Regions from separate parts of the Mesorhizobium sp. M0306 genome, predicted to be linked through region 3. Evidence: predicted binding sites of a transcription regulator. Region 3 holds the regulator's gene; each other region holds the start of a gene.

The links. The regulator LexA, encoded in region 3, represses DNA repair genes until DNA is damaged. The targets are predictions, from matches to a motif close to TGTTCNNNNTGTGTTCNG.
Region 1: a site for LexA is predicted at 3,574-3,591, ahead of NKI95_RS09260 (YifB family Mg chelatase-like AAA ATPase). Genes of this name have one in related genera too.
Region 2: a site for LexA is predicted at 6,793-6,810, ahead of dinB (DNA polymerase IV). Genes of this name have one in related genera too.

What each region holds. Positions count from the first base shown of each region.
Region 1 covers NZ_JAMYRY010000004.1:129,318-139,386, reverse strand. Annotated here, with positions in the region: gene NKI95_RS09285 (GtrA family protein) at 1-282, opposite strand, end outside; gene NKI95_RS09280 (glycosyltransferase) at 411-1,418, shown strand; gene NKI95_RS09275 (GtrA family protein) at 1,427-1,801, shown strand; gene gshB (glutathione synthase) at 2,017-2,961, shown strand; gene NKI95_RS09265 (cupin domain-containing protein) at 2,972-3,352, opposite strand; gene NKI95_RS09260 (YifB family Mg chelatase-like AAA ATPase) at 3,684-5,216, shown strand; gene NKI95_RS09255 (malate synthase G) at 5,487-7,658, opposite strand; gene NKI95_RS09250 (hydantoinase/oxoprolinase N-terminal domain-containing protein) at 7,915-9,942, opposite strand.
Region 2 covers NZ_JAMYRY010000033.1:34,601-44,669, forward strand. Annotated here, with positions in the region: gene NKI95_RS29170 (FAD-dependent oxidoreductase) at 1-32, shown strand, start outside; gene NKI95_RS29175 (MFS transporter) at 29-1,252, shown strand; gene NKI95_RS29180 (hypothetical protein) at 1,277-1,501, opposite strand; gene NKI95_RS29185 (VOC family protein) at 1,733-2,098, opposite strand; gene NKI95_RS29190 (hypothetical protein) at 2,097-2,555, shown strand; gene NKI95_RS29195 (sigma-70 family RNA polymerase sigma factor) at 2,600-3,475, shown strand; gene NKI95_RS29200 (sulfite oxidase) at 3,826-4,983, opposite strand; gene NKI95_RS29205 (hypothetical protein) at 5,234-5,413, shown strand; gene dinB (DNA polymerase IV) at 5,499-6,740, opposite strand; gene NKI95_RS29215 (GNAT family N-acetyltransferase) at 6,971-7,429, opposite strand; gene NKI95_RS29220 (hypothetical protein) at 7,503-7,871, opposite strand; gene NKI95_RS29225 (hypothetical protein) at 8,055-8,351, shown strand; gene NKI95_RS29230 (XRE family transcriptional regulator) at 8,638-9,333, opposite strand; gene NKI95_RS29235 (hypothetical protein) at 9,416-9,814, shown strand; gene NKI95_RS29240 (GcrA cell cycle regulator) at 9,883-10,069, shown strand, end outside.
Region 3 covers NZ_JAMYRY010000037.1:35,227-45,295, reverse strand. Annotated here, with positions in the region: gene NKI95_RS30370 (LpxI family protein) at 1-714, shown strand, start outside; gene lpxB (lipid-A-disaccharide synthase) at 704-1,870, shown strand; gene gltA (citrate synthase) at 1,974-3,302, opposite strand; gene gltX (glutamate--tRNA ligase) at 3,482-4,903, opposite strand; gene NKI95_RS30350 (ComEC/Rec2 family competence protein) at 5,000-7,465, shown strand; gene lexA (transcriptional repressor LexA) at 7,459-8,193, opposite strand; partial or broken gene kynU (kynureninase) at 8,643-9,890, shown strand; gene NKI95_RS30335 (hormone-sensitive lipase) at 9,988-10,069, shown strand, end outside.

The sequences.
Region 1 (10,069 bases), on a different contig from region 3:
GGCGATGATGATGGCGGCGATCGGCGCATCGACCAGCCGCGACCAGTGCATGACGAAACCGCCTTCCAGGCCCATCCTGTACTGGTGCAGATCGAACCAGCCTTGGCCGGCCAGCATGTCGCGAACTTCGACAAGGCGCAGCAGATTGTCGTTGTCGCCTCCGGCATTGGTCAGTTCCGGGAAGCCGGCAAAGGCATTGACGGCCAGCGCCAGCAATGTGGCAAGCAGCGCCAGCGCGATATCGGACCTCCAACTGGAGGCGCCATCGTCGGCTGTGCTCATATCAGGGCCTTTGGAAGGAATACGGGGTGGTTTAAACCTAGCCTTAACAGCTTCAATAAATAGTAAAGCCGCCCGAGCGAGGCCGGCGTTTGCGGTCAGGGGCCTCACAGGGCATCCGGAGACGAAAAATGCCACAAGAAGTGCGCCATGAGCCGAGCATCGCCGTGCTGCTGCCTTGCTACAATGAGGAGCTGACGATCGGCGAAGTGGTGCGGCGCTTTCGCGAAACGCTGCCTTCCGCCGCGATCTATGTCTACGACAACAATTCGCGCGACCTGACAGCGCTCCGAGCCCGCGCCGCCGGCGCTATCGTGGTGCGCGAGCCGCGCCAGGGCAAAGGCAATGTCGTGCGCCGCATGTTCGCCGACATCGAGGCCGACATCTACCTGATGGCCGACGGCGACGGCACATATGCGCCGGAGGACGCGCCGCAACTGATCAACACGCTGCTGACCGAGCGCTCCGACATGGTGGTGGGCACGAGGCGCGGGGTCGCCGACGATGCCGGCAGGACAGGCCACGCCTTCGGCAACCGCATCTTCAACAGCCTCTACAAGCGGCTGTTCGGCTCGGACTTTACCGATATCTTCTCGGGTTACCGCGCCTTCACCAGGCGCTTCGTCAAGAGTTTTCCTGCCGTTTCCGGCGGCTTCGAGATCGAGACCGAAATGTCGGTGCACGCCTCGCAGCTCAAATTGCCGGTCAGCGAGATCGGACTCGACTATGGCCGCCGGCCGGAAGGCTCCTCGTCGAAGCTGTCGACCTTTCGCGACGGCGCGAAGATCCTGTGGATGTTCGCCATGCTGATGAAGGAGACGCAGCCGCTGCGTTTCTTCGGCGCTTTTTCGGTGTTCTTCCTGGCATCAAGCCTGTTTCTGATGGCGCCGGTGCTGATCGAGTTCGCCGAAACCGGACTTGTGCCGCGCATGCCGACCTGGGTGCTGTCCGTCGGGCTGCTGCTGCTGTCGATGCTGGCGGCGGTGACCGGGGTAATCCTCGATTCGGTGTCGCGCGGCCGGGCCGAGCAGAAGCGCATCTTCTATGTGTCGATGCCTTCCGGCCGCGTCGAACGCGAACGCGCAAGTGCGCTCGCGACTTTGAAGGCCGGACCGCGCAAGACCCCGCGGGCGGCTTAGAGCCCTAAATGGGACGCCTCGCCCGCTTCATTGTCGCCGGCGGCATCGGCTTCGTCGCCGACGCGGCGGCGCTTTGGCTGGTGTTGGCGATAGCGCCGCTTGGCCCCTTCGCGGCTCGCATCATTTCGATCGGTTTTGCCCTGTCCGTCACCTGGCTGATCAATCGCCACCTGACCTTCTCGCCTTCCAGCCGCGGCGTCGCGCAAGAGGGCGCACGCTACGGCGGCGTCGGCATTGCCACCAGCGTCGTCAATTATCTCGTCTATTGCGCCATGTTGTTCGCGCTGCCGATGGTGTCGCCGCTCATAGCCCTTGCGGTCGCCTCGCTGGTTGCCATGGCGCTGTCCTTCGTCGGCTATTCCAAGCTGGTCTTCGACCGCTGAAGGCCCATCGCGTTGCGATCTGCGCCAAGCGAAGCGTAGCCTCATCATGACCTTGGCCGATTGGCAGAAGCCGCCGATTTCCTTATATCGCTGTCGTCGATGCATCGGCGCGAAAATCGGAATCGACTTTCGGAAAGCACGATGCATGGATTCAAAGTGTTGGAGCGTACTTTGTGCATCCAAGTGGATCGCTCCAACTGCGCCGGAGAGCTGCCATGCCCCTGAAAGTCGCCGTCCAGATGGACCACATCTCCACCGTGTCGATTGCCGGCGACACGTCGTTTGCGCTGTCGCTGGAAGCGCAGCGGCGCGGCCACCAGTTGTTCCACTACACGCCCGACCGGCTGTCGCTGCGCGACGGCAAGGTGTTTGCCCGTATCGAGGCGATGCAGGTCCGCGACGAGAAGGGCAACCATTATTCGCTGGGCGAAGAAGTCCGCACCGACCTTTCGGAAATGGACGTCATCCTTTTGCGGCAGGATCCGCCGTTCGACATGAACTACATCACCACCACGCATATCCTCGAGTGCATCCATCCGAAGACGCTGGTGGTCAACGATCCGGCCTGGGTGCGCAACAGCCCGGAAAAGATCTTCGTCACCGAATTTCCCGACCTGATGCCGGACACGCTGATCACCAAGGACCCGCTCGAGGTCGCAGCCTTCCGCAAGGAGTTCGGCGATATCATCGTCAAGCCGCTCTACGGCAATGGCGGCGCCGGCATCTTCCATCTGCATGAGGCCGACCGCAACCTCGCCTCGCTGCTCGAAATGTTCGGTCAGATGTTCCGCGAGCCCTACATCGTGCAGCGCTACCTCAAGGAGGTGCGGGCTGGCGACAAGCGCATCATCCTGATCGACGGCGAGCCGGTCGGCGCCATCAACCGCGTGCCGGCCGAGCATGATTCGCGCTCCAACATGCATGTCGGCGGCCGCGCCGAAAAGACGGAGCTGACGGAACGCGAACGCGAGATCTGCGCCCGCATCGGCCCCTCGCTGAAGGAGCGCGGCTTCATCCTGGTCGGCATCGACGTCATCGGCGACTATATGACCGAGATCAACGTGACGTCGCCGACCGGCATACGCGAAGTGCAGCGTTTTGGGGGCGCCGACATCGCCAGCCTGTTCTGGGATGCGGTGGAGGAGAAGCGGAGAAAATAGATCCCGTTGCCTACGCTGGTTTGGCGTACTGCTCGGCGCTCATGACTTCGATGCATACAAAGCGTTCATTGCCTTCCACCCAGGCGTCGTGGCCGGGCGGAATTGTGTAGGACGTGCCTTGCTCGAAAGTTTTCTGCGTCCCGTCATTCATTCTGACGGTGATGGCTCCGGATACGACGTAGCCGACATGCGACACCTGACAGCTGTCCGTCTTGACGACCGGCTTCACACACTCGGACCATTTCCATCCCGGTTCCATATTGAGCCGCCCGAGAGTAAACCCGGGGAGCCGCACCACTTCGACGCGCGTCTTATCGGGCGCTCGAACTTCATCCGGTGTGTTGTGAGACTTGGAAGCAAACTTCGTGACGTTCATTGCACTATCAGCCATGTCAACCTCCCTGTATTCGACGCGGAGCCTGACGTTGCGATCGCCGGAACCGCTATCGGGTTTATACCTCATTTGGCGCTCGATTATAAGCGATTGCTAAAATACATGCGCCCGCTCCTTTCGTGCGGAGCTGCTTGTTCGGCGCGCACCGTGAGCGACGAGCCCTGCCTCGCTGCGGTCGCCTGCATTGTCAGGCCGAGTTCATTGCTTTCACGAACGCCCGTTCCCCAAATGTTCTTGCCTTAGCCGGAAATCTGTGGTTGTCTCCGGTGACGCCGTTCGCGGCATGATCGCAAAGGCTTGGGGCAAGGCCTGCACCCGGGGTGAAGACATGGTGGCGCGGATTCGCACGGTTGCTTTCCAGGGCATCGAGGCCGTGCCGGTCGACGTGCAGGTGATGATCGCGCCGGGCAAGGTCAACATGCACATCGTCGGCCTTGCCGACAAGGCGGTAGCCGAAAGCCGCGAGCGGGTACAGGCAGCACTTCATGCATCCGGCCTGTCGATGCCGTCGAAGAAGGTCACCGTCAATCTGGCGCCGGCCGACCTGCCCAAGGAAGGCAGCCATTACGATCTGCCGATCGCGCTCGGCCTGATGGCGGCGCTCGGCGCCATTCCGGGCGACATGCTGGCCGGCTATGTCGTGCTTGGTGAATTATCGCTCGACGGCACCATTGCCGCGGTGGCCGGCGCGTTGCCGGCGGCGATCGGCGCCAATGCCGAAGGCAAGGGCCTGATCTGCCCGTTCGCCTGCGGGCCGGAAGCGGCCTGGGCCGGCAAGGATTTCGACATATTGGCGCCGCGCAGCCTGATCGCAATCGCCAATCATTTTCGCGGCACGCAGGTTCTGTCGCGGCCGGAAGCCGGCATCCACGCCTCGGCGCGCGACCTGCCCGATCTTGCCGACATCAAGGGTCAGGAGACCGCCAAGCGGGCGCTCGAGGTGGCGGCCGCCGGCGGCCACAATCTTTTGATGGTCGGGCCGCCGGGGTCGGGAAAATCGATGCTAGCGCAGCGGCTGCCATCGATCCTGCCGCCGCTGGCGCCGAGGGAATTGCTCGAAGTCTCGATGATCGCGTCTGTGGCCGGCGAGCTCGGCGAAGGCAAGCTCACCGACCGACGGCCGTTTCGGGCGCCGCATCATTCAGCCTCGATGGCGGCGATGGTCGGCGGCGGCCTGCGCGTGCGGCCGGGCGAGGCCTCGCTCGCCCATCACGGCGTGCTGTTCCTCGACGAGTTTCCCGAATTCTCGCCGCAGGCGCTCGATGCGCTGCGCCAGCCGCTGGAGACCGGCGACTGCATGATCGCGCGGGCGAATCATCGCGTCACTTATCCGGCGCGCATCCAGCTGGTTGCGGCGATGAACCCGTGCCGCTGCGGCATGGCCGGCGAGCCGGGCTATCGCTGCCTGCGCGGCGACCGCTGCCGCACCGACTACCAGGCGCGCATTTCCGGCCCGCTGCTCGATCGCATCGATCTCAGGATCGAGGTGCCGGCGGTTTCGGCCAGCGATCTGATCCGGCCGGACCGGGCGGAGAAGAGTGCAGCCGTGGCACTTCGCGTAGCACGGGCGCGGACGATCCAGCGCGAGCGCTTCGAGCGGCTCGGCGCGACCTCCTCCACCACCAACGCGCATTGCTCGCCGTCAGTCATCGAGGAGATTGCCATGCCCGATGCCGCCGGCCTGTCGCTGCTCAGGGATGCCAGCGAAAAGCTTGGCTTTTCCGCGCGGGCCTATCACCGCGTCTTGAAGGTGGCGCGGACACTGGCCGATCTCGAGGCCAGCGAGACGGTCGGCCGCATCCATCTGGCCGAAGCGATTTCCTACCGCATGAGCTCGGAACGGATGGCACAAGCGGCGTAGGTTTCCCTCCCCCTCGAGGGGAGGGTGGCCGCGAAGCGGCCGGGTGGGGTCGCCGGTGACGTGCTCTGGCTTTAACGTCTACGCCACATGCGGCGTCTGCGCATATGCGGCCGATCAAGATGGCACCGAGTATCGGTCGCTAAGACAATCCTCGTTCCCGTTCTTGTCGCCGGAATGGGAGTCGGCGCACTTCTTGCAGGACCCCTCCCGGCCCTTCGGGCCCCCCTCCCCCTCAAGGGGGAGGGGGACGCCGGCTCCCGCGGCTTCGCTTCAGGTGCCCTGCCTTGCCTTCAATTCCAGCCGCCGCGCGTGCAGCACCGGCTCGGTGTAGCCGTTGGGCTGGACGCGGCCCTTGAAGACGAGGTCACAGGCGGCGAGGAAGGCGATGGAATTGTCGAAATCCGGCGCCATCGGCCGGTAGAGCGGATCGCCTTCGTTCTGGTGGTCGACGATCGCCGCCATGCGCTTCATCGTTTCCATCACCTGCTCGGGCGTGCAGACGCCGTGATGCAGCCAGTTGGCGATGTGCTGCGAGGAGATGCGCAGCGTGGCGCGATCCTCCATCAGGCCAACGTCATTTATATCTGGCACTTTCGAGCAGCCGACGCCCTGGTCGATCCAGCGCACGACATAGCCCAGAATGCCTTGCGCGTTGTTGTCGAGTTCCTTCTGGATGTCTTCAGGCGACCAGTTTGGCCGCACCGCGACCGGCATCGACAATATGTCGTCCAGCTTCGCCTTGGGCCGGCTTTTCAGCGCCTTCTGCACGGCCTGGACATCGACCTTGTGGTAGTGCGTGGCGTGCAGGGTTGCCGCCGTCGGCGAGGGCACCCAGGCGGTGTTGGCGCCGGCCTTGGGGTGCGCGATTTTCTCGGCCAGCATCGCCGCCATCAGGTCGGGCATCGCCCACATGCCCTTGCCGATCTGGGCGTGGCCGGCCAATCCGCATTCCAGCCCGATGTCGACGTTCCAGGCTTCGTAGGCGGCAATCCAGGCGGCCTGCTTCATGTCGCCCTTGCGGATCATCGGGCCGGCTTCCATCGAGGTGTGGATTTCGTCACCGGTGCGGTCGAGGAAGCCGGTGTTGATGAAGACGATGCGGTCCCTGGCGGCGCGGATCGCCTCCTTGAGGTTGACGGTGGTGCGCCGCTCCTCGTCCATGATGCCCATCTTGATGGTGTTTTTGGCCGTGCCGAGCAGCGCTTCGACGCGGTCGAAAATCTCGACGGCGAAGGCGACTTCGTCGGGCCCGTGCATCTTGGGCTTTACGATGTACATAGAGCCCGCGCGTGAGTTGGCGCGGCGCCCCTTCGGGCCGATGTCATGCAGCGCGATCAGCGCCGTCAGCGCCGCATCCATGATGCCTTCCGGCACCTCGTTGCCCTCGCGGTCGAGGATCGCCGGATTGGTCATGAGGTGGCCGACATTCCTGACCAGCATCAGCGAGCGGCCGGGCAAGGTCAGCGAGCCGCCATCCGGCGCAGTGTAAGTACGGTCGGGATTGAGCCTTCGGACAAAACTCTTGCCGGCCTTGGTGATCTCTTCCGCCAAGTCGCCCTTCATCAGGCCGAGCCAGTTGCGGTAGACAAGCACCTTGTCCTGGGCATCTACTGCAGCGACCGAATCCTCGCAGTCCTGGATGGTGGTCAGCGCCGATTCCAGCACGACATCGGCAATGCCGGCCGGATCGGTGCGGCCGATCTGGTTGTTGTGGTCGACAACGATTTCGATGTGCAGGCCGTTCTTGACCAAAAGGACGGCTTCGGGGTTGGCGGCATCGCCGCGATAGCCGGCAAACTGCTTGAGGTCGGCAAGCGTGGTGGCGCCGGCACCCTCGCCCAGCCGCAACAGGCCGTTGGCGACCGAAAGCCCGTTCACCCCCGCCCATTTGCCTGTCGTGAGCGGCACCGCCTCGTCGAAGAAGCTTTTCACCCAGGTGACGACCTTGGCACCGCGCACCGGATTGAATTTGTTGCCTCGCTCGGCGCCGTCCGTTTCCGGGATGGCATCGGTGCCGTAGAGCGCATCGTACAGCGAACCCCAGCGCGCATTGGCTGCATTCAGCGCATAACGCGCGTTCATCACCGGCACCACCAGCTGCGGCCCTGCGACCGAAGCGATTTCCGGGTCGACATTTTCAGTGGTCACGCTGAAGGCCGGCCCCTCGGGCAGGAGATAGCCGATCTCGCGGAGGAACGTCTTGTAGGCCTCCATGTCGACGGGCGCGCCATTGTCGCGATACCAGCGGTCGAGCTTGTCCTGCATGGCATCGCGCTTTTCGAGCAGCGCCCGGTTTTTTGGCGAGAGTTCATGGACGATCGCCGAAAAGCCGCCCCAGAATGCCTCCGCCTCGATGCCGGTGCCCGGCAGCGCCTGGTTCGCGACGAAATCATGAAGCTCGCGGGCAATCCGCAATCCGGCGATCTCGACGCGATCGGTCATCAGGGCTTCTCCAGACGAAGGCTAGGCCGGGCCTTTGGCATGTCACGGTGGCAGGGTCAATTCGGCTTAGGGTGAAGGTAGGGCGTTTTCGCTGCCGATCTCCCCCCTCGAGGGGGAGATGGCCGGCAGGCCAGAGGGGGGCGCCTCGCGTGGAGTGCGACGCCATGTGGTGCAAAGAAGGGGTCGCGCTTCATGCGCGGCGCCCCCCACTGTCGCCATCGGCGACATCTCCCCCTCGAGGGGGGAGATTACGCGCTCACACCGCAATCCTTGGCCGTCCTGACGCGACCGCCACGACATGCGCCTCGATGAACATGCGCTGGCCCTCTACGGTGGAGACGCGGAACTCGCTGGCGACTTCGATCTCGGCGCTGTCGGTGCCGGCGTCCTTCGCCCGCCCGGCGGCAATCGCCCGCACATCTTTCTCCGCTGCGGCGATCGCCGCCGCCTCGTCGTTGAAATCGCGTACACTTTCGCCGGAGGCAACGCGGAACAGCCCTTCCTTGGGCTGGCTGACCCGCGCCTCGGCCGAGACCCGGACCTGGCCGACGACCGCGCCGAGCGCGTTGGCGACGTCGGTATCCTCCGGCACCACGCATCGATTGCCGACAAGCTCGGCCAGCCCGGCATAATGCAGTGGCGCCGAGGCGCCGAGGCCGATCACCGGACGGTCGAGCGCGACGCTGAGGCGGGCGATGCCGGGATGCGCGTCGACGGCGCGCTGGACCAGGGCATGGGCGACGGTCGCCGCGCCATCCAGCCCGTCCTCGGCAAAGGCGGTTTCGAGGATGACTTCCGCCGACAGGCGGGTCAGCGCGGTCAGCACCCGTTCCGAGATCGCCTCCGGCGAGGCGGCGATGAACTGGCCGCGGCCGTCACGCCTGCGCGCGAACAGCTCGGCACCCAGACGCGCCGCCGCCGGATCCCAATTGGCCTGCCTGCCCAGCACATGCGCGGCGTCCGACGGTGTGAAGCCGGCGACATGCACCAGCCCGCGCGACACCAGCCGGTTCAAGGTGGCGTTCTGGGCATTCGAGGTCAGCAATCTGTCGAGAGCCTGCGGCACGGCACCGATCAGCTCGTAAAGCTTGGCTTCGGCGCCGGTCAGTCCAGCCGCCAGACGCTCCGGCACGCCGGTGCGCACCGCCAGCCGGCCATCCATGCGGCCGGGGTTGGGCGCGCGCAGCTGGCGTTCGAGCTCCGCCGTGACGGCCTCGCCATGCATCAAGCCGGCCAGCGCCAGCGGCACCAGGCGGCGCGGCCCGAGCAGGATCTTCGGGCTGAGCGCGCCGTCCTCCAGCGCCACTTCGGAATCGCCGCCCAGCCCAAAGGTGCGCATGGCGACGGCCTCGACCATGGTGCGGAAGCCGCCGACGGTGGCGCCTTCCGGATCGAGCCGCGGCCGGCCCTTGTCGAGCACGGCGACGTCGGTGGTGGTGCCGCCGATGTCGGAGACCACGGCATCGTCGAGGCCGGTCATGTGGCGGGCGCCGACCAGGCTGGCGGCCGGGCCGGACAGGATGGTCTCGATCGGCCGCTGGCGGGCGAAGGCGGCCGAGACCAAAGCGCCGTCGCCGCGCACCACCATCAGCGGGGCGGCAATGTTGCGCGCGGCCAAAAACCCTTCGGTCGCCGCGACCAGCCGGTCGATCATCGAGATAAGCCTGGCGTTGAGCAAGGTCGTCAGCGCCCGGCGCGGGCCGCCGAGCTTGGCCGACAGCTCGTGGCTGGCGGTGACCGGCAGGCCGGTCCTGTCGCGGATCAGATCGCGCGCGGCAAGCTCGTGCGCCGGATTGCGGGTGGCGAAATAGGCGCAGACGGCAAAGCCGGACACCGATTTTTCCAGTTCCGGCAGCGCCGCCTCCAGCCCGGAAAGATCGAGCTTTGCCGCATTGCCATGCACGTCGTGGCCGCCGGCGCAGAACACCACGGGATCGGTGCCGAGCGCCGCCTTCAGCCCGTCGCGGGCAAGGTCGCCCTCGGCAAAGCCGATCATCACAAGTGCCACGCGCCCGCCCTGGCCCTCAACCAGCGCATTGGTGGCAAGCGTCGTCGACATCGACACCAGTTTTATCGCAGTCGGGTCGGTGCCGGCTTTTTGCAGCACCGCATCGACCGCGCCCGATATGCCGACCGCCAGGTCGTGACGGGTGGTCAGCGCCTTGGCCTTGGCCAGCACTTTTCCGCCGGGGCCGCCGGCTTCCGACCAAAGCACGGCGTCGGTATAGGTGCCGCCGGTGTCTATGCCGAGGAACAGGGATGAGGGTTTGGTCTTGGCGGTCATTGGCGGGCCCGGAGAATTCTCTTGCCCCGCCCCTTAGCGGATATGAACGGGCCGATAAAGCCGCGATGGCTGGGCCAAGGCAGTGTAATCTCCCCCCTCGAGGGGGAGATGTCGCCGAAGGTGACAG
Region 2 (10,069 bases), on a different contig from region 3:
AAGGCGGCTGTGGCTGCGGCGTCGCGGCATGAGCCCTTCGCCGCCTTCGCCGGCCATTTTGCGCAGCCGCGGCGCGATCATCACCGCGCTTGGCCTGACGCAGATCATGGCGTGGGGGTCTTCCTACTATCTTCCAGCGGTCATTGCGCCGGCGGTCTCTTCCGATACCGGCTGGCCGCTGGCATGGGTTGTCGGCGGCCTGTCTCTTGGCTTGCTTGTGGCGGGATTGATCTCTCCGCGCGTCGGGTCGTCGATCGAGCGGCATGGCGGCCGCAACGTCCTGGCGTTCAGCGCTGGATGCATCGGGGTCGGCCAGGTTGGGCTGGCCGTTGCCCCCAACCTTGCGGCGTACATCGCTGCCTGGCTGATCATCGGCCTGGGCATGGGGGCGGGGCTCTATGATGCCGCTTTCGCAACGCTTGGCCGCCACTACGGCCATGGTGCGCGCTCCGCCATCACCACGCTGACGCTGTTCGGCGGTTTTGCCAGCACAATCTGCTGGCCGATCTCGGCCTTTCTGCTGGAGGAAGTCGGCTGGCGCGGTACCTGCCTGGTGTACGCTGCTGTTCAGTTGGTGATTGCGCTTCCGCTCTATCTGGTGATCCTGCCCCGCGAGGCGCCGAAACCGCCAGTCAAACCGGGATTGAACCAGGCGACGCCGGCTCTCGATGGCAATCCCGATCCGTCGATCATGATCGTTCTGGCCGCGACACTTACGCTTGCGGCGGTGATCTCCTCGACGCTGTCGGTGCATCTGCTCACCATCCTGCAAGGCAGCGGCATGGCGCTGGCCGCTGCCGTCGGGCTCGGCGCGCTGGTCGGCCCGTCCCAGGTGGCGGCGCGCGCGATCGAGATGACCATCGCGCGCTACCACCATCCGATCCTGACCAAGTTTGCCTCGGTTACCTTCGTCGCGATCGGCGTTTCGGCGCTCTGGGCCGGCATGCCAGTCATCCCGTTGGCGCTCGGCTTCTACGGCGCGGGCATCGGCCTCGAATCCATCGCGCGGGGAACGCTGCCGCTCGCGCTGTTCGGCTCGAACGGCTACGCGAAGCTGATGGGCCGCCTCGCCATGCCGAGCCTGATCGCCCAGGCAGCGGCACCCTCGGCCGGCGCATTGCTGCTGGAGCGCTTCGGCCCGCATGGGACGTTGGCCGCGCTTTCCGGCCTTGCGCTGGCCAACGTCATCCTCGCATGCGGCTTGGGCTGGCGGATGCTCCGCCGCCAGCAATCGCAGGTTCAAACTCGGTAGGATTTCGACCTGCGGTCAGTGCTTTCAACTGGAGAGCGGGAGATCGTCCAAGGGATCGACAAGGAAGGACGCGGCAATCAGATCGTCCGCGTCGAGGCGCAGTGAGCCTTTGGCGCCGGCCATAATGGCGGCAACCTTTTGAAACGTCTTGATCTCGTGCTCGGTAATCTGGGCAGTTTGCATTCTGGATTTGAGGTCAGCGACGCGCAGCCCCAAACTGTGGGATATTCCGATTTTACGGTTCGACATGGTAAGATGCTCCTCCCCGGCCCATGTTTGTTTTGCCACCCGCCCTTATTCGCATTTCCTCCGCCTGCCTAAATATGAGGCATCGCGAATACAGCGCCCGAACGCCCGATGCAAGGGAAGGTTCCGGCGCGCAGAGGTCACGAAATAATAACACGAAGGAAGCAGGGCCAATGGTCCGGCCGGAGGTAGGACTTAGGTACGACGCCCCGCCAGACAGAGGGCTCCGGTGGCTTATCGGCTGGCGAGGACCATGCGGTTGCCTTCGCTGTCACGAAACTCCGCCACCGTGCGTCCCGGCTGCCACGACGCCTCATGCGGTTCGGTGATGATCTCGACGCCGCCCGCCTTCAACGCCGCGATCATTGCTCCGACATTTTCGTCGACCAGCACCAATACGGGCTCCGCACCTGGTGCATCGTCGGCGCGCCTGATGAAATGCAGGTTCGTCACGGCATGCGGAAATGCCAGCTCGATCCAGCGCCAGCCGCCATCACCCATCTTCTGGTCGGCCAGCACCTGACAGGCGAGATGCCTGGTGTAGAACGCCTTGGCTCGATCCTGGTCGAATACCGGAAGCTCGGCAAACTGGATATGCATGATTCGTCTCTCCTGCTTGATGGCTGCCGCGCAGCCGCCCACGCGGGAAAGACGATGCGGGCAACCGAAAAGATTCTTCGGCAAGGAGAATCTTTTCAGCGCAGCCGGTCGTCCTTCGTTCATACCAACCAATCAGGAGACGACAATGGACTACGCGCTCATTCGATACGGTGTGAACCAAGCCGACCTGGAAGATAATCGCGCGCTGGTCGAAAAAGTGTTCGAAGCGCTGGGCGAGGCTGCACCGCCGACGGTGCGCTATCTCGTGCTCGAGCTGGACGACGGCTCGTTCGTCCACATCGTCGGCCAGGACGGCGATTCGTCGGCGCTGACCGGGCTTGCCGCCTTCAAGGCATTTGCGGAAAACCACGCCGAACGCCGTTCGACCCCGGCAATGCGATCGCCTGTCAAAGTCGTCGGCAATTACCGTATGCTGGCGGATCACAAGGCGGGATAGCGCCTGCCATGCCGCTCGCGCAGAAACGGGATGCTACGCCGAAAATGAACAGGGCGACTTTGGAGGCGATGCTCGTCGGGTTGCGGCCAAGGCTGCATCGCTACTGCGCGCGCATGGCCGGCTCGGTGATCGACGGCGAGGACATCGTCCAGGAGGTGCTGATCAAGGCGCTGCAGGCGATCGACGGGGGCGCCATGGTCGAACGGCCGGAGCAATGGCTGTTTCGTATCGCCCACAATGCCGCGCAGGATCACCTGCGGCGGCGCAATCGGGAAAGGTCGCGCATGACCGAGGCCGACATGAGCGTGATCGAGGATCCTTCCGGCAGCGCCGACAGCCGGCTCGCCGCCCAGACCGGCCTGCGCTCCTTCATGCAGCTTTCGGTGCCGCAGCGCAGCGCCGTGATCCTGGTCGACGTGCTCGGCCTCAGCCTGCACGAGACCTGCGAAGTGACCGGCGCGACGCTCGCCGCCACCAAGGCGGCACTGCATCGCGGGCGGGCGCAGCTCAAGCTGCTGGCGCTGCAGCCCGAGCAGGCGCTCGCCCCGAGGCTCGACGCCGACGACGAGCGCCGGCTGCGGCGCTATGTCGACCTGTTCAACGCGCGCGACTTCGACGCGGTCAGGGCACTGATCGCCGAGGACGTCCGGCTCGATGTCGTCAACCGCGTCCGCCTGCGCGGCAAGGCCCAGGCGTCGACCTATTTCGGCAATTACGACCGTATCAAAGACTGGACATTGTCGCTCGGCTTCGTCGACGGCCGGCCGGCGATCCTCATCCGCGACCCGCAAGCGGCCGACGGCGCCGTGCGCGGCTTCATGCTGGTCGAATGGGCGGGCGAGGAGGTCATCCAGATCCGCGACTTCCGCTATGCGCCCTGGTGCCTGGTCGATGCGGAGATCAGGGCCGTGGAGAGGTGAGCAGAGGGCTGGAAATGGTGCGGAAATGGCGCGCGAAGGCGACATGGCCAAGGTTGCGCCACCGGACAAGTCTGCCATCGCCTCGATCACTAAGCTGAAGGGCTCCGCTCCCGATTTCGGGAGCGGTATCGTCGCGAAGAGGATCTACGGCCTACACCCGTCATGCTCGATATAGAGCGGTGCGAGCTTTCGGATCAGGCAGCCTCCTCCTGGGTGACCCAAACGCAATTGCCACACGGCAGCAAGTTCTTAGAGTGGTTCCGGTTCTCTGGAACCGGTAACCCGCTCTAACTATCTGTTTTGCCGCATTTATGCGGACGCCAAATGATTCCATTTGGCTGCAAAATACTCTAGCCGATACGCACGCGGCGCGTCACCTGGCCATTGCTTTCCCAGTATGTGTGTTTCTTGGCAATCAAGGGATCGTCCATCGCCGGTTGAATTTGTCCCGTGGTGCTGACCGCGCGCGAGGTCACCGTGTGTTCTCCAGGAGAGGGATTTGCCCAAGCCAGGGACCAGATTTTCCAGGCGTGTTCTGCCTCCTCACTGTGGTCAATGGTCGCTGGTGCCCAAGGCCCCTGATCGATTTGCACTTCGACCCGGTCGATCGGCGCCCCCCAGGCTGCCCCAACGATGCGGTAATCTGAGTCTTTCCGGGTAACCTTCGCAGGCGCGGACTTTATCAGCGCTCGCCCGACTGAAGTCTCGGCCCATACGGTCTCGCCGTTGTGGTCCTCCTCCCGGATGGTGACATAGTCACGGGCCATCAGAACGCTCATGAACCGCGTATCTCGAACCTCGATGCGCTTTAGCCACTTGACGTTGGCAATCCCGTACCAGCCTGGAGCAATAAGCCGTACCGGGAAGCCATTGGGCGCCGGCAAGGCGGCTCCATTCATTTCATAGCAGAGGAGATTGTCGGGGTTCATCGCGTCGGCGAGCGACATGCTACGAGCGAAGTTCTGCTTCATCTTTACGTCGCGTATCGGGATCTCGCCTGTGTCGGTACCGAAAAAGACGACCTCGATGCCCTTCTCCAGAACACCGGCTTCCTCGAGGATCGGGGCGAGCGGCGTCCCTGCCCAACGGGCATTGCCGATGCCGCCGGTGAAAAAGGGAAATCCGTGGTTGCCCGAGCATTCCACTGTGAAAACGACCTCCTGCCGCGGTCGCGCCTTGATGTCGGCGAGCGTTAACTCCAAGGGCTTCTTGACCAGGCCTCCGATCTCCATCGACCATGTCTTCTCGTCGATCGTTGGTCGGTTGAAATGCGAGATGCTGAAGAACTTGTCGTTTGGCGTTATCCAGCTGTCCAAATCCTCCCAGACAAGCTGCTTCTGGATACCCACCGGATCGGGATTTTTGGTCGGCTGATCCAGCCACGGAATAACTTCCTCGCTCGGCCGTGTTGGAAAGGCGTAAGCCCGACGCGAGGTATAGAGAGCAGCAATTGCGGCAAGAGCCGCGCTTCCTTGAACAAGAAGTTCTCTGCGCTGAAAATCAGGCATGTTGTTTACCTCCCAGTTGATCCGGAACAGGCTGCAACGTGCCTTAGGCCGTAGCCTGATCACGGATAGGCGACACAATGTGAGGTCTGCCCATCCGGAAGTATCCGCATAGGTCAGACAATCACCGACGCAAGTCAGGCATGTGAAGCGTTGGACGAAACTCTGGCTCGCGTTTCGCATGCCAAGAGTGCGCCTTTGAGAAGGAAGTGTCCACAACTTGGACGGGACATGATGATGATTGCAGCATTCCATGCCGATTTCCGGTCCTGCCAAATCGTTGCTGCTCGGATCGCTGCCGAACGCCCGCTTCTGGGTCATTTCGGGACCTTCGTGGGTTCTGGTCGAACCGGTGTTTCCTGTCGGCCAGTGGGTTGGCCGGGCGGCCGGCATCGCCCTGATCGCCTGGGGCAGCGCAACGCTTTTGGTCTGACGACCAGGGCCGCCTCGAATGTCGCGTTTGCAGGAAACGATCCCTCCTGACGCAAAGTGTATCGCACTGCCCCGGCCAGGCCGGCTCACAATTCCTTTTCGGCCAGTTCGCGAAAGGCATCGGGAACCGACCGCCGTAGTCCGAGCGCGACCGAGGCGTAGCCGACCGCCTCCCAGCCGAAGCGGTCGCGGATCTTGTCGACGGCGCGATCTGCGGTCCAGCGCGCCGCGCCCTTCCTGGTGCCGGGGCGGCGGCGGTCGTCGTCGAGCCCGAGCGGCAGTTCCAGTTGCAGGCCGGCATGCTGCTCCAGATGCGATACGGCGATCGCCAGCAGCGAGATGGTCTTTTCATGCGGATGATCGATAAGCACCTTGCGCACCAGCGCCTCGGCGATCTCGGCCAGCATGGCGGTTGCCGATATCGGCTGGTCGAGCGTGATCGAGCGCGTCACCGATCGCAAATCGGCAAAGCGGACGCGAACCGTGACGGTGCGGCCGGGCCGGGATTTCGCCCGCAATCTTGTGGCGACCCTGTCGGCCAAATGCAGCAAAGCGGGCACGAAGACCTGCTCCTCGGCCGGTTTTCGGCCAAGCGCCGATTGCGCGCCGGCCGAGCGCGCCCGGCGCTGCGTCTCGAGCTTGCGCGGATCGCGGTTCCACGCCAGCGCGTTGAGTTTTTCTCCGGCAGCCGGCCCGAGCAGGCGCTCCAGCGCGCCACTGTTGGTCTTGGCCAGCTCGCCGATGGTGTTGACGCCGATGCCGGCCAGCCGCTCCCTGGTGACCGGGCCGACGCCCCACATCAGCTCGACCGGCAGGTGGTGCAGGAACTCCAGCTCGTGGCGCGGGTCGACCACCACCAGCCCGTCGGGCTTTGCGACCTGTGAGGCGATCTTGGCCAGATGCTTGGTGCGGGCTACGCCGACCGAGATCGGCAAACCGAGCTCGGCCCGCACGCGGCGGCGGATCTTGCCGGCGATCTCGGCCGGCGAGCCGAACAGATGGGTGCAGCCGGCGACGTCGGCAAAGGCCTCGTCAATGGAAATCCGCTCGACCACCGGCGTGAAATCGCCGAGCACCTTGATGGCCGCATCGCCCAGCCGCTGATAGTCCTTGAAATGGCCGCCGACGAAAATGAGTTGCGGGCAGAGTTCCCGCGCTCGCCGTCCCGGCATGCCGCCGCGCACGCCGAACGCCTTGGCTTCATAGGATGCGGCAAGCACTACCCCGCCGCCGACGGCAATCGGCTTGCCGCGCAAGGCCGGATCGAGCAATTGTTCGACCGAGGCATAGAAGGCATCCAGATCCGCGTGGAGGATGTTGGCTTCCATCCGGCCCGTTCGCCCGCGGCGGTTCGAACGCCGCATTGTCTCGAGTTATGATGAGAACATAAAGAGAACATTGCCGGCGGATTGTCAAGCAGCGCGGAGGGCAATCGCTTCAGGTTTGCGCTGCCTCTCTGTCTGCCTGCGTTCCAGGTAGTTGGCGAAAGTCGAAGAGACATCCAATTTCCCCCGCGGGGGAAATCGGCAGCTTTGCCGACGGCGCCTACTGCCACGATCTACAGCGCCATCTTGTAGCCGAGATGACTGGCGGTGAAACCGAGGCGCTCGTAAAAAGCGTGCGCCTCCCGTCGACCTTTGTCCGTGGTGAGCTGGACGAAGCTGCAATTGCGCGAACGGCACGTTTCAATCGCCCATTCGACCATCAGCTTGCCGACGCCGCGAGAGCGCCATTGCCGGGCGATGCGAACGCCTTCTATCTGGCCGCGCCAGGCGCCTTTCCTCGAAATTCCTGGAAGGAAGCTGAGCTGCAGCGTACCGACCACTTGCCCGGCCTCGACGGCGACGGCCAGCAACTGGTTGGGATCGGCATCGATTGCGCTGAAGGCATCGAGATAGGATGACGCAAGCGGCGTGGACGGGTCTTCCCGGTCTGCGCCGAGCACATCGTCGGCAAGCATTGCAACGATCGCCGGCAGGTCGGGCGCCTGCGCGCGACGGAATTCGATCTCGCTCATCGCGCGGAGACATACGGCGCGGTGTCGGCGATCGCAATATCCGTTTTGACTTGCAAGGGAGGCCCGCACGCCTTCAGGTGGCCTCGAGCGCCCAGAGGCGGTGGCCGTAGCGGCGGAAGAAGCGGGCGAAGAGGCGCTGCTGCCTGGCCCGGGTGAGGTCGGCGGCGCGCCTTTCCTGCCGCCAGCGCGGCATGTTGCGGAACATCGACAGGAAGCGGGCGGTGTCCTCGAGTGCCTCCTCGGCTGACTGCGCCGGGCGGATCGCCGCCAGGAACAGAGCGCGGCTCGGCTTCATCTGGTCAATCGCCGCCTTGCGCTGGCGATGACCCTGGCGTGCCTTGCGGATGCCGTGCTGGCGGATGGCCACGAAAGCGGCAAGCATGGCCGGGCTGTCGCCGCTATAGCCGCATGCATGGGCGAACTGGGCTGGGTCCATCGTCATTCCCTTGCTGCCGGCCGGCTGCGGTTCTGTTGCTCGCGCCGATTCCAGTCCGCACCAGATATAAGCATAACTCAAATAATCGAACAAGCGAAACTTTCATGTTGGTGTAAGCGGAACCGACTCGACTCCGCTTGGAAAACCGATAATGATGCGAACAAAGCAGGAACAACGATGGGGATGGCCATGGCATTGGCAGGCAAGGAAGCGACGATCGCCGATGTTGTCTCGATTGCCGTCGAGTGCATCGACTGCGGACGCAACAGGTGGTGGAAGCCGGCCGAGCTCAAGCGGCATGGGGTGATGCCGGAGACACCGCTGGCCGCACTTTCGGGGCGCCTGATCTGCAAGGCCTGCCGGGCCGACGGCCTGCCGGGCGCCGCGGTCTCGATCCAGGCCGCCTTCATCGACGACCGGCAACGGACCCGCGCCGAGGCGCGCCTGCTCAACGGTCGAGAGCTGGAGCAGTCGAGGCGGGCTTGAGGGGAGGGCGCCGGTCCCTCCTCAGGGCGGGCTATCGCATATGGGGTCCCCCTCATCCGGCCGCGGAGCCTGGCCTCGGGCTTGCCGGAGGCAAGACCCGCGGGCGGCCACCTTCTCCCCGCTGGGAGAAGAGCCTGGCATCAACGCTGGCGACCTCCTCTCCCCTCGGGGAGAGGTCGGATTGCCCGAATTGCCCTTCGCAATTCGGTTGGCATTCCGGGTGAGGGGGGCGCTTGCCTACTTGCGATTGCCCTGCTTCTCTCGGGAGAAGGCAACAAGCGCCTCCTCAATACCCCAGCAATTCCTTGAGCGGGATGACGCGGAAGACGTTCTTGATGGCGTAGCGGTTGAAGGTCAGCGTCTTCGGCGGGTTGTACTGTTCGACGATCAACTCGGCAGCGGTGCGCTTGACCAGCTTCTTGATGAAGGCCTTGCCGTTTTGCTCGTTCTCCTCGGGCAGCGTCTCGATCACCACATGGTCGCCGGGCAGCGCTTCGCGGCCGCCGCAATAGATCATCTCGCCGGGCTCGTAGCGCGGCACCATCGAATCGCTCAGCACGTGCAGCGCAAACACATTGCGCAGATGCCGGATCCCCGGCGGCCGCTGGACATAGCCGGCCGGCTGGCCGTTGAAGGTGAAGTCGCCATCGTCGCCGCCGACGGCGGTGCCGAGAAGCTGGATGTCCATTGGCCCAGCGGGCAGGGGGCCGGGATCGGTGACGATCTCGGCATCGGCGACCGGTCCGGCATCTTCGAGGAAGACGACCTCGCCCTTGCCGAGCGCCACCGGGTCGACGCGCAGGAAAGCGGCGGTCTTCAAAAGGTTCTCGGTCTTGGGCAGGTTGCGCCCGGTTTCCCAATTGCCGACGGCAGCGACGTCGGTGTCGTTGTGCTCGGCAATGTGGCGCATCACCAGGCCGCGCTGCTTGCGCGCCCGGCGGATCGCCGTTCCGACCTTGATCGACAGTGCAGTTTTCGCCATGGCTCCATCTGAGGCATAAGATTCGGTTTCGTCTATGCAAGAATCGCTTGCATTATTGTTTGAGTTATGCTCTTATGTGGGCATGCACAAGTCGCTTCACCAGCAATCGGTCATCGAATCCGCCCTTCAGCGCGCCGGCAGCGCTCGCCTGGAGGCGGTACCGCAAACGATCGCCAAGGCCATGCATGTGCCAACCCTTTCCCCTTCGTCGCGGCTGTCCTCCTCCCCGGCCGGGACGATGCCCGAGGCCCGCGCCTCGGATCCGGCAGCGCAAGCGGCCGGAACGGCCGGAGCCGTTCCCCTCACGGCTCCGGCCACGAATTACCTTCCGGCCGGCAATGCGGATGCCGCGGTTTCCTGCATCCGCACCGAAGACGGCACGGTCATCGCCTTCGACAAGCGGACGGGCAAGGCAGTGTCCGGCGCAACAAGGCAGGCGGCCGAGATGAAGCTCGATCGCAGCAGACAACGCGAAGGCTGACCGGCTTTCGGGCCTGAGGCCGGCGAAGCCGGCGCCGCACACAACCATCTTTGCAGGGAAAAAACATCATGGCCGCCCGCTATTCCGCCTCGGAACTGGAACAAATCGAGAACTGGCTGATGAGCGGACTGTCGGCCGCGAAGATCGCCACCAGGCTCGGTGCGCAGCGTGGTAGCCCGCTCTCACGCGCGGCCATCATCGGCATCGTCCACCGCACCGCCCGTTTGCGCACCATCGGCCTTGCCAGATCCAAGG
Region 3 (10,069 bases):
GCAACCTTGAGGCTGGAAGACGTCGGCTCGCTGTTGCCGATGCTCAAGCGGCATCACGTTACGCATCTGGTGACCGCGGGTCATATCACGCGCCGCCCCAGGCTGAGCGCCATGCGCCTCAATTTGGGCCTGCTCGCCTGGCTGCCCAGCCTCTTCGTCGGTGTAACCCGGGGGGACGATACGGTGCTGAAACTGTTCGTGCGCAGGATCGAGCGCAGCGGCATCAAGGTCGTCGGCGCTCACGAGATCGTGCCGGAGCTGGTCGCCGCCGAAGGCCTGCTGACCAAGGCGGCGCCACGCAAATCCGACTGGCGCGACATCGAGGCGGCGCACGCTGCAGCAAAAGCAATTGGCGCGCTGGATATCGGCCAGGCGGCTGTTGCGGTCGGTGGCCGCGCCATTGCGTTGGAAGGCGTCGAAGGCACCGACGGGCTGCTCGAGCGGACAAAACAGTTACGCGGGCACGGCAGGCTGGCTGGCAGGAGCCGTGGTGTTTTGGTCAAATGCGCCAAGCCTGGTCAGGAACTGCGCGCCGATCTGCCCTCTATCGGTCCGCTGACCGTCGATGCGGCGCATGCCGCCGGACTGGCCGGCATTGCCGTCGAAGCCGGTCGCTCGCTGGTGCTCGAAGGTCCCGCCACCATCGGACGTGCCAACGCGCTCGGCCTTTTCGTGGTCGGCCTGCCTGCTGCGGAGCCGGCGCATGGCGAATGACCGGCCGTTGAAGATAGCCGTCGTCGCCGGCGAAGAGTCCGGCGACCTGCTTGGCGCCGACCTTGTGCAGGCGTTAAAGCGCATGACCGGGCGCGAAGTTCGGCTTGTCGGCATCGGCGGCCGCCATTTGCAGGCGCTCGGCCTGGCGCCATTGTTCGACGGCAGCGAGATCGCACTGATGGGGCTTAGCGCCATCCTGCGCGACTTGCCGCGCCTGATGCGGCGGATCGGCCAGACGGCAAACTCGATTGCCTGTGAAAAGCCCGATTGCCTTATCACCATCGACAGTCCGGATTTCTCGCTGCGCGTCGCCAAGAAGGTGCGTGCTGCCGACCCGACGATCCCGATCGTCCATTATGTCTGCCCGAGCGTTTGGGCTTGGCGGCCGGGCAGGGCGCCGGCGATGAGGCCATATGTAGATCACATCCTTTGCATCCTGCCGTTCGAGGTGAAGGAACTCGCCCGCCTGGGCGGGCCGCCCGGCACTTATGTCGGGCATCGCCTTGCACACGATCCGGGCATAATCAGTGCCGCCAGGGCGCAGGCGCAGCCGCGTGACCTGTCCGCAGATCACGTCAAAACGTTGCTTGTATTGCCCGGTTCGCGTCGTGGTGAGGTGCGGCGCCTGGTTGGGCCGTTCGGCGAAACGGTGTCGATCCTGCGGGCGCGCGGGCACCGCTTGCGCCTGCTGTTGCCGACGGTGCCGCACGTCGCCGACCTGGTCAGGTCCTCGGTCGCGAGCTGGGACGAGAAGCCGGAGATCATCCTTGATGCCGAACGCAAATGGCAGGCCTTCGGCAAGGCCGATGCGGCGCTGATCGCGTCGGGGACGGTATCGCTGGAACTGGCACTGGCGGGTGTGCCGATGATCTCCTGCTACCGGCTCGATCCGGTCATGCGCATGGTGCAGCCGCTGATCAAAGTATGGAGCGCAGCCTTGCCCAATCTCATCGCCGACCGGCCGGTTGTGCCGGAACACTACAATCAATATGTGCGGCCGCATTATCTGGCGCGGCAACTGGAGGCGCTGTTCTTCGACACCGCCTACCGCGCCTGGCAGCAGGACGGTTTTGCCGACATTGCCGGGCGTATGGCAACCGACAAGCCGTCAGGCGAGATGGCGGCGGGGGTGGTGATGGGGATGGTGAGGAAGTGAGTGAATAGTGAATAGTGAATAGTGAATAGTAGTTCTATAGACAGGGAGCGACGCTTTGCTACTCCCATTCACCATTCACCATTCACCATTCACCATTCACCATTCACCGCTTCGCGATCGGCACATAATCCCGTTCCGGCGCGCCGGTATAAAGCTGGCGCGGGCGACCGATCTTCTGGTGCGGGTCCTCGATCATCTCCTTCCACTGCGCGATCCAGCCGACGGTGCGGGCGACCGCGAACAGCACGGTGAACATGGTGGTGGGGAAGCCCAGCGCCTTCAGCGTGATGCCGGAATAGAAATCGACGTTGGGATAGAGCTTCTTCTCGATGAAATAGGAATCGGTCAGCGCAATCTTTTCCAGCTCCATGGCGATGTCGAGCAGCGGATCGTCCTTGATGCCGAGCTCGCCCAGGACTTCGTGCGCGGTCTTTTGCATGATCTTGGCGCGCGGATCGTAGTTCTTGTAAACGCGGTGGCCAAAGCCCATCAATCGGAACGGATCGTTCTTATCCTTGGCGCGCGCAATGAATTCCGGGATGTGATCGACATGGCCGATCTCGCCCAGCATGTTCAGGGCTGCCTCGTTGGCGCCGCCATGTGCGGGACCCCACAGGCAGGCGATACCGGCAGCGATACAGGCAAAGGGATTGGCGCCCGATGAGCCGGCCAGGCGGACGGTCGAAGTCGAGGCGTTCTGTTCGTGATCGGCGTGCAGGATGAAGATGCGCTCCATCGCGCGCGCCAGCACCGGATTGATCTTGTATTCCTCGCAAGGCACGGCGAAGCACATATGCAGGAAGTTGGCTGCGAAATTCAGCTCGTTCTTCGGATAAATGAACGGCTGGCCGATGTGGTATTTATAGGCCATCGCCGCGATCGTCGGCATCTTGGCGATCAGCCGCATTGAGGCGACCATGCGTTGATAAGGGTCCGAGATGTCGGTGGAATCGTGATAGAAGGCCGACAGCGCGCCGACCACGCCGCACATCACCGCCATCGGATGCGCATCACGGCGGAAGCCGGTGAAAAAGCGCGACATCTGCTCATGCACCATGGTGTGGCGCGTCACCCGGTAGTCGAAATCGTCCTTCTGCGCCTTGGTCGGTAGTTCACCATAGAGCAAGAGATAGCAGACTTCGAGGAAGTCGCCGTGCTCGGCCAATTGGTCGATCGGGTAGCCGCGGTGCAAGAGAATGCCGGCATCGCCATCGATGAAGGTGATTTCCGACTCGCAGCTCGCCGTCGACGTAAAGCCGGGATCGTAGGTAAAGACGCCGGTGGTGTTGTAGAGCGAACCGATGTCGATGACGTCAGGTCCTACCGAACCACTTCGTATCTTGAATTCATGGGTTTTGCCGCCGAGTTCCAGCTTTGCCGTCGATGCCTGGGTTTTGCCGCCAAATTCCATTTTTGTCGCAGGTTCGGTCATAGCAAACTCCTTTTTGTTTCCTCAGGCCGGCAAAGGCAAAATATCTGAACCCAACACGTCAAAAGCATCGGAACACGCACATTTGCGCCCGCAATTGAATCTGCGCGCCAGATTAGGCCAAGACCCAATGTTGCACTGCGAAACGCACCTTTCAATGCCAATCTTCTTGGGCCAGTTTGCTAATCGATTTGATCAGCGATCCGCCCCAGGCTTTCCTCGCGGCCCAGCACGGCAAGCACATCAAAGACACCTGGCGAGGTACTTTTGCCAGTGAGCGCGGCGCGCAAAGGTTGGGCCACGGAGCCGAGTTTATGGCCGCCGGCCTGCGCATAGTCGCGGATCGCGGCTTCCGCTGAGGCGGCAGACCAGTCCGAAACCGTCGCTAGTGCCGCATGAGCGCCCCGCAGGATCGCGCGCGCCTCACCGCTGAGCAGCGCCGCCGCCTTCTCGTCGACCGGAAGCGGCCGCTCGACGAACAGGAATGCAGCCCCTTCAACAAGTTCGACCAGCGTCTTGGCGCGCTCCTTCAGGCCCGGCAAAGCGGCAAGCAGTTGCGCCTTGCGTCTGTCGTCGAGGCGCGCGGCGATTGCCGGGCCGCCTTCTAGATAGGGCAGAGTGGCGATGAAGACGTCGAGCAGCGCTGCCTCGTTCATGCGGCGCATGTGCACGCCGTTGAGCGCTTCGAGCTTGGCGAAGTCGAAACGGGCGGCGCCCTTGTTGACGTCGCCAATGTCGAACCATGAGATCATGTCGGCGATCGACATGATCTCATCGTCGCCGTGGCTCCAGCCAAGCCTCGCCAGATAGTTGAGCAGCGCCTCCGGCAGGTAGCCCATGGCGCGATAGGCCTCGACGCCAAGCGCACCGTGCCGCTTCGACAGCTTGGCGCCGTCGGCACCGTGGATCAACGGGATATGCGACATCGACGGCACCTCCCAGCCCATGGCCTGGTAGATTACGGTCTGGCGTGCGGCGTTGGTCAAATGATCGTCGCCGCGGATGATGTGGGTGATGCCCATGTCGTGATCGTCGACGACGACGGCATGCATGTAGGTTGGATTGCCGTCCGAGCGCAGAATAATGAAATCGTCGAGATCCTTGTTGGGAAAGCGCACGTCGCCCTGGACGCGGTCATGCACCACCGTCTCGCCGCCTGTCGGCGCCTTGATGCGGATCGCCCCCTTGGCGCCGGCCGGCGCCTCCGACGGGTCGCGGTCGCGCCAGCGTCCATCATAGCGGGGAGGCAGCCCCTTGGCCCGTGCGCTCTCGCGCATTGCTTCCAGCTCGGCAGGCGTCGCATAACAATAATAGGCCTTGCCTATGCGAACGAGCTCCTCGGCCACCTCGCGATGGCGCGGCGCACGCTCGAACTGCGACACCGGCTCGCCGTCCCATGTCAGGCCAAGCCAGGAAAGCCCGTCGAGAATGGCCGCGGTTGCCGCATCGGTGGAGCGCTCGCGGTCGGTGTCCTCGATGCGCAGCAGCATCGTGCCGCCTGTGTGCTTGGCATACAGCCAGTTGAACAGCGCCGTGCGCGCGCCGCCAATGTGCAGATAGCCGGTGGGCGAGGGGGCAAAACGGGTGACGACCTTATCGGGCATGGTACTCTCAGGCGGGCGAAGGAAGTGGGTTTGCGGACTTTCGCGCATTGCGCGTTCATGTAGCATAGGAGGTCGAGGGCGCAAGGGGCAGACCCGATGGCTGTGCGAGGCCGTGGTGCGGGCGAGGGCGAGGACGCTGGTAGCGGCGTCAGCGAACGCTTGCTGTTTGCCGCTCCCCTGCCTGTCCTGCCGACACCGGCATTGCTGCCCGCTCCGCGCTTCGATGCTCCGTCGCTGCCGGCCAGCGACCCTGCAACGGTTCCCGTGCCCGCGGTCGAGTCCATCGTGCGCCTACGCCGGCGTTTCCGCCTTCCGTCACCGTCCCGTATCCGCAACAGCGTAACCTCGGCGGCCGGCCTGGAACTCGACCGCGGCGTCGCCTTCCTGCTGGTGCCGGTGTTCCTCGCATGCGGGGTGGTCGTGTATTTCGCGATGGCGGCCGAGCTGGCCTTCCCACAGCCGATAGCTATCGTCGCCTTGGCAGCCCTTTGTGCGGTCGTCTCGCGGTCATGGCCCAGGACGCGCCTGTGCTTCATGGTGGCGTTGCTCTGCGCGCTTGGCGTGCTTGCCGCCAAGTTCGAGACCTGGCGTGTCGGGACGCATATGCTCGGTTCCGAAATCTCGACGCGGCTGACCGGTCGCGTCGTATCGTACGAGCCCATGGCGAGCGGCCGCATCAGGCTGACGATCGATGTGATCTCAACCGCCAGGCCGACACTGCGCTACATGCCGGAACGGGTCCGCGTTTCGGCGATGAAGATACCGGCTGAGCTGACCGCCGGTTCCGAGATCGCCGGCTATGTGCGGCTGCTGCCGCCGACCGGGCCGGTGCGGCCCGACAGCTATGATTTCTCCTTCGACAGCTATTTCGCCGGTATCGGCGGCAGCGGCTTTTTTCTCGGCAATCCGAAAGTCGTGTCGTCGGGCAGCATGCCGCTTGCCGCGCGGCTTTCTTCCGCGATCGAAGACGCGCGCGAATCCATCGCCGACCATATCCGCAGCCGCATCGGCGGCGCCGAGGGCGAGATTGCTGCTGCGCTAATCGTCGGCGTGCGCGCCGGCATTCCCGAGGAGATCAACGAAGCGATGCGGCGCACAGGCATCTACCACATCATCTCCATCTCGGGGCTGCATATGGCGTTGGTCGCCGGCACCATCATGGCGCTGCTACGCGGCGCCTTTGCGCTGTTTCCCGATTTCTCATCGCGACGGCCGGTCAAGAAATATGCCGCGGCCGCCGCGCTTTTTTCGATTGCGGCCTACCTCGTCTTTTCCGGCATTGTGGTAGCGGCCGAACGCAGCTTCATCATGCTGGCGGTGATGCTTATCGCCGTGCTGTTCGACCGGACCGCGCTCACCATGCGCAACCTGGCGATCTCGGCCATCGCCGTCATTCTGGTGTCGCCGCACGAGGTGGTCGGTCCGAGCTTCCAGATGTCCTTCGCCGCGACGGCGGCCCTTGTCGGCGCCTATGCAGGCTGGTCTGATTACCGCGCCGGCAGGGCCACCACGCCGCCGCCCCGGCGGTCGCCGCTACGCTTTGCCACTCGAAAGGTCCTGCTGGGCATGGGCGGCCTGGCGATGACCTCGATCATTGCAGGGAGCGCCACGGCGCTTTTCGCCATATGGCATTTCCAGCGCGTGGCGCCGCTCAGCCTGTTCGCCAATCTGGCCATCATGCCTATCGTCTCACTGGTCGTCATGCCCTTCGCCGTCCTCAGTGCGCTGGCGATGCCGTTCGGCGCGGATGGGCCTTTCCTCTACGTGATGGGCAAGGGGCTGACGGCGATGATCGCCCTGTCCGGGTGGATCTCCGAGCGCTCGCCGATCGATGCGGTCGGGCTGATTTCGCTGAGATCCGTCCTTTTGGTGACGATCGCCCTCGTCATTGCCAGCATGGCGACGACCTGGTTGCGGCTCGCGGCACTTCCTTTTGCGCTCGCCGGCTTGCTAACGACAACGCAGACGCGCGTACCCGATGTATTGATCTCGGAGGACGCACGGCTGGTCGCGCTGCCGATCGGCAGCGGTGAACTCGCGGTCAACCGGGCACGCCCGAATGAGTTCACCATCGACAACTGGAAACGCGCGCTCACATCAGAGGCTATCGTCGCGCCGGAAACACCTGGAAAGAACGATCCGCAATTCGACATTGCCGATCCGGCCGACCTACCGCCGGGCATACCGTTCATTTGCACGGACGGCCTCTGCCTTGCCAGGCATCCATCCGGCGCGATCATCGCGCAAGCCAAGGACCGCGATACTGCACGGCCAGCCTGCGCCTTTGCCAGCTTGATCGTCATCGACGACGCCACCGCCCATAATCCCTGCTACTACGACCGGCTGGTCCTCGTCGTCACCAAACGGCAACTGGCGCGCGCGGGAAGTGCGGCCGTCTATTTCGATCCACAAGCGGCAACACGCGCCGAAATCCGCTTTGCCGTCGAAAAATCATACCGGCCCTGGCACGTGCAGCGGAAATTTTCACGCGCGGCGCGGGGCCTGCCGCCATACCGCAGGGCCGACAAACCCAAAGCCGGCGCCAAGGGCGGAGCTCAGTAGCGGCGGATCAGTCCGACGAGCTTGCCTTGCACCTTGACCCTGTCTGGTCCGAAGATGCGCGTCTCGTAGGCCGGATTGGCGGCTTCCAGGGCGATCGAGGCGCCCTTGCGGCGGAACCGCTTCAGCGTCGCTTCCTCCTCGTCGACCAGTGCCACCACGATCTCACCGGGGCTCGCCGTATCGGCATTGCGGATGATCACCGTGTCGCCGTCGAAAATGCCAGCCTCGATCATCGAATCGCCTTTGACCTCGAGCGCATAATGCTCGCCGCCCATGATCATATCCGGCGGCACCGAAATCGAATGCGTCTGGTGCTGGATGGCGTCGATCGGCACACCGGCGGCGATGCGGCCCATCACCGGGATCGAAACGGCGGCGACGACATCGTCGTCATTGCCGGCTGCAGGGACGCGCGACGATGTCGGCTTGCCCTGCCGAGGGGCACCTTGCCCAAGACTGCCCTGGATGACACTCGGCGAGAACTTGCGTGCCGCATTGAGGCCGGGGGCGATCGAGTCAGGCAGGCGCAGCACCTCCAGCGCACGGGCCCGGTTGGGCAAACGGCGAATGAAGCCGCGCTCCTCCAGCGCCGTTATCAGCCGATGGATTCCCGATTTGGAAGCCAGGTCGAGCGCTTCCTTCATCTCGTCGAAGGAGGGCGGAATACCGCTTTCCTTCAACCTTTCGTGGATGAACATAAGCAGTTCGTGTTGTTTGCGTGTCAGCATAGCGACCCCCAACAGAATCAGAAAAACAAACCCAGAACAAACACTATCTGTTCCAGTTGTGTTCCGCAACTGTTTAAAGTTTAATGAATGCGTTAAGGCTCGGGAAACAAACCACGCCCCTACCGGAATGCCGCATTTTCACCCGCCGCGAGCCTCATCGCCTTGATTCTGCTGTCGTTTGCGCCCTTCTGGCTTCCTAGAAGGCGCCACTGGCATCGGCCGTCGGTCGGCAAAAGGGCACGGAATTGAACCCGTATCGACTGTGCGGTTTGGTCAATGCACCGTGAACGAAACGAACTCAAAACGCCAACCTCGGGTTAACTCCGGGTTTCCACCGCCTGGTCAGGCTGCTTCTCGCTGGTGGAGCCTTGCTGCGCGCTACCCGGTAATGGAAGAACAGTCGATGCGTGTCCGGCGTTGCGTTGAATCTTTGGGGGAGCAGGCAAATCATGACAGGAATTCCCGATCTCGCGGCCATAAAGGCGATGGATGCCGCAGATCCGCTGCGCGCGATGCGCGACCGTTTTGTGTTGCCGCAAGGAGTGATCTATCTCGACGGCAATTCGCTAGGAGCTGCTTCACGTGCCGCTTTCGATGAACTGTACAAGGCCGCGACCGAGGAATGGTCGCATGATCTCATCCGCGCATGGAACACGGCCGGCTGGTTCAACATGCCGCTTGAACTTGGCGACCAGCTCGGGCGCCTGATCGGTGCCGCGACCGGCCAGACGGTGGTCTGCGACACGACGTCGGTCAACATCTACAAGCTGCTGCACGCCGCCATGGCCATGCGTCCGCAGCGGCGGGTCATCGTCGCCGAGGGCGATAGCTTTCCGACAGACCTTTACATGGCTGAAGGTGTGGTTTCGACGCGAAAAGATACGCTGCTGCGCCTCTCGGGGGTCGACGCGCCGACCATCGAAGAGCTGATCGACGAACGCACTGCCGTGGTGCTGGTCAACCACGTCAACTACAAGTCGGGCGAACTGCGCGACATGCCGGGGCTGACGCGCAGGGCCCAGGAGGCCGGGGCGATGATCGTCTGGGATCTCTGCCACACCGCCGGCGCGATGCCAGTCGAGCTCGACAAGGCAAACGCCGATTTTGCCGTTGGCTGCACCTACAAATATCTGAATGGCGGACCGGGCGCGCCTGCCTTCATCTATGCGGCTGAGCGGCATCTTGCCGACATCCAGCAGCCGCTCACCGGCTGGTGGGGCCATGCACGGCCCTTCGCCTTCGAGCCAGGCTATGCGGCCGGCACCGGCATCCGCCGGTTTCTGTGCGGCACGCAGCCGGTCCTGTCGATGCGCACGCTGAAGGGCGCGCTCGACATCTGGAACGATGTCGACATGACGGCGGTGCGCAAGAAGAGCATCGCGCTGGCCGATCTGTTCATCGAGCTTGTCGAGGCAAGGTGCGGCGCTTACGGGCTAACGCTCGAAAGCACGCGCGACGGGGAAAAACGCGGCAGCCAGATTTCATTCATGCACGAGCATGGCTACCAGATCATGCGCGCGCTGATTGAACGTGGCGTGATCGGCGATTTTCGCGCGCCATCCACCATGCGGTTCGGCTTCACCCCGCTCTATGTCGGCTATGCCGATGTCTGACAGGCCGTCGAAGTGCTTGAGGACATTCTGCGCACCGGTGCGTGGAAGGATGCGCGCTTCGCCATCAAGGCGGCTGTCACTTGAGATTGATGCGAGAGCTGGAATCGTGAGGCTGGCGACGACGCGCCGAGCGATGCTTACGGCTACGTTGCAAGGCCATATTGCCAGGGGAGGGCGCAGGGTGTTCGAACGTCACATTGCCGATTGGGACAACGCCTATACCAACGGCGCCAACATAGCCGGCAGCGATCGCTGGCCGGCGG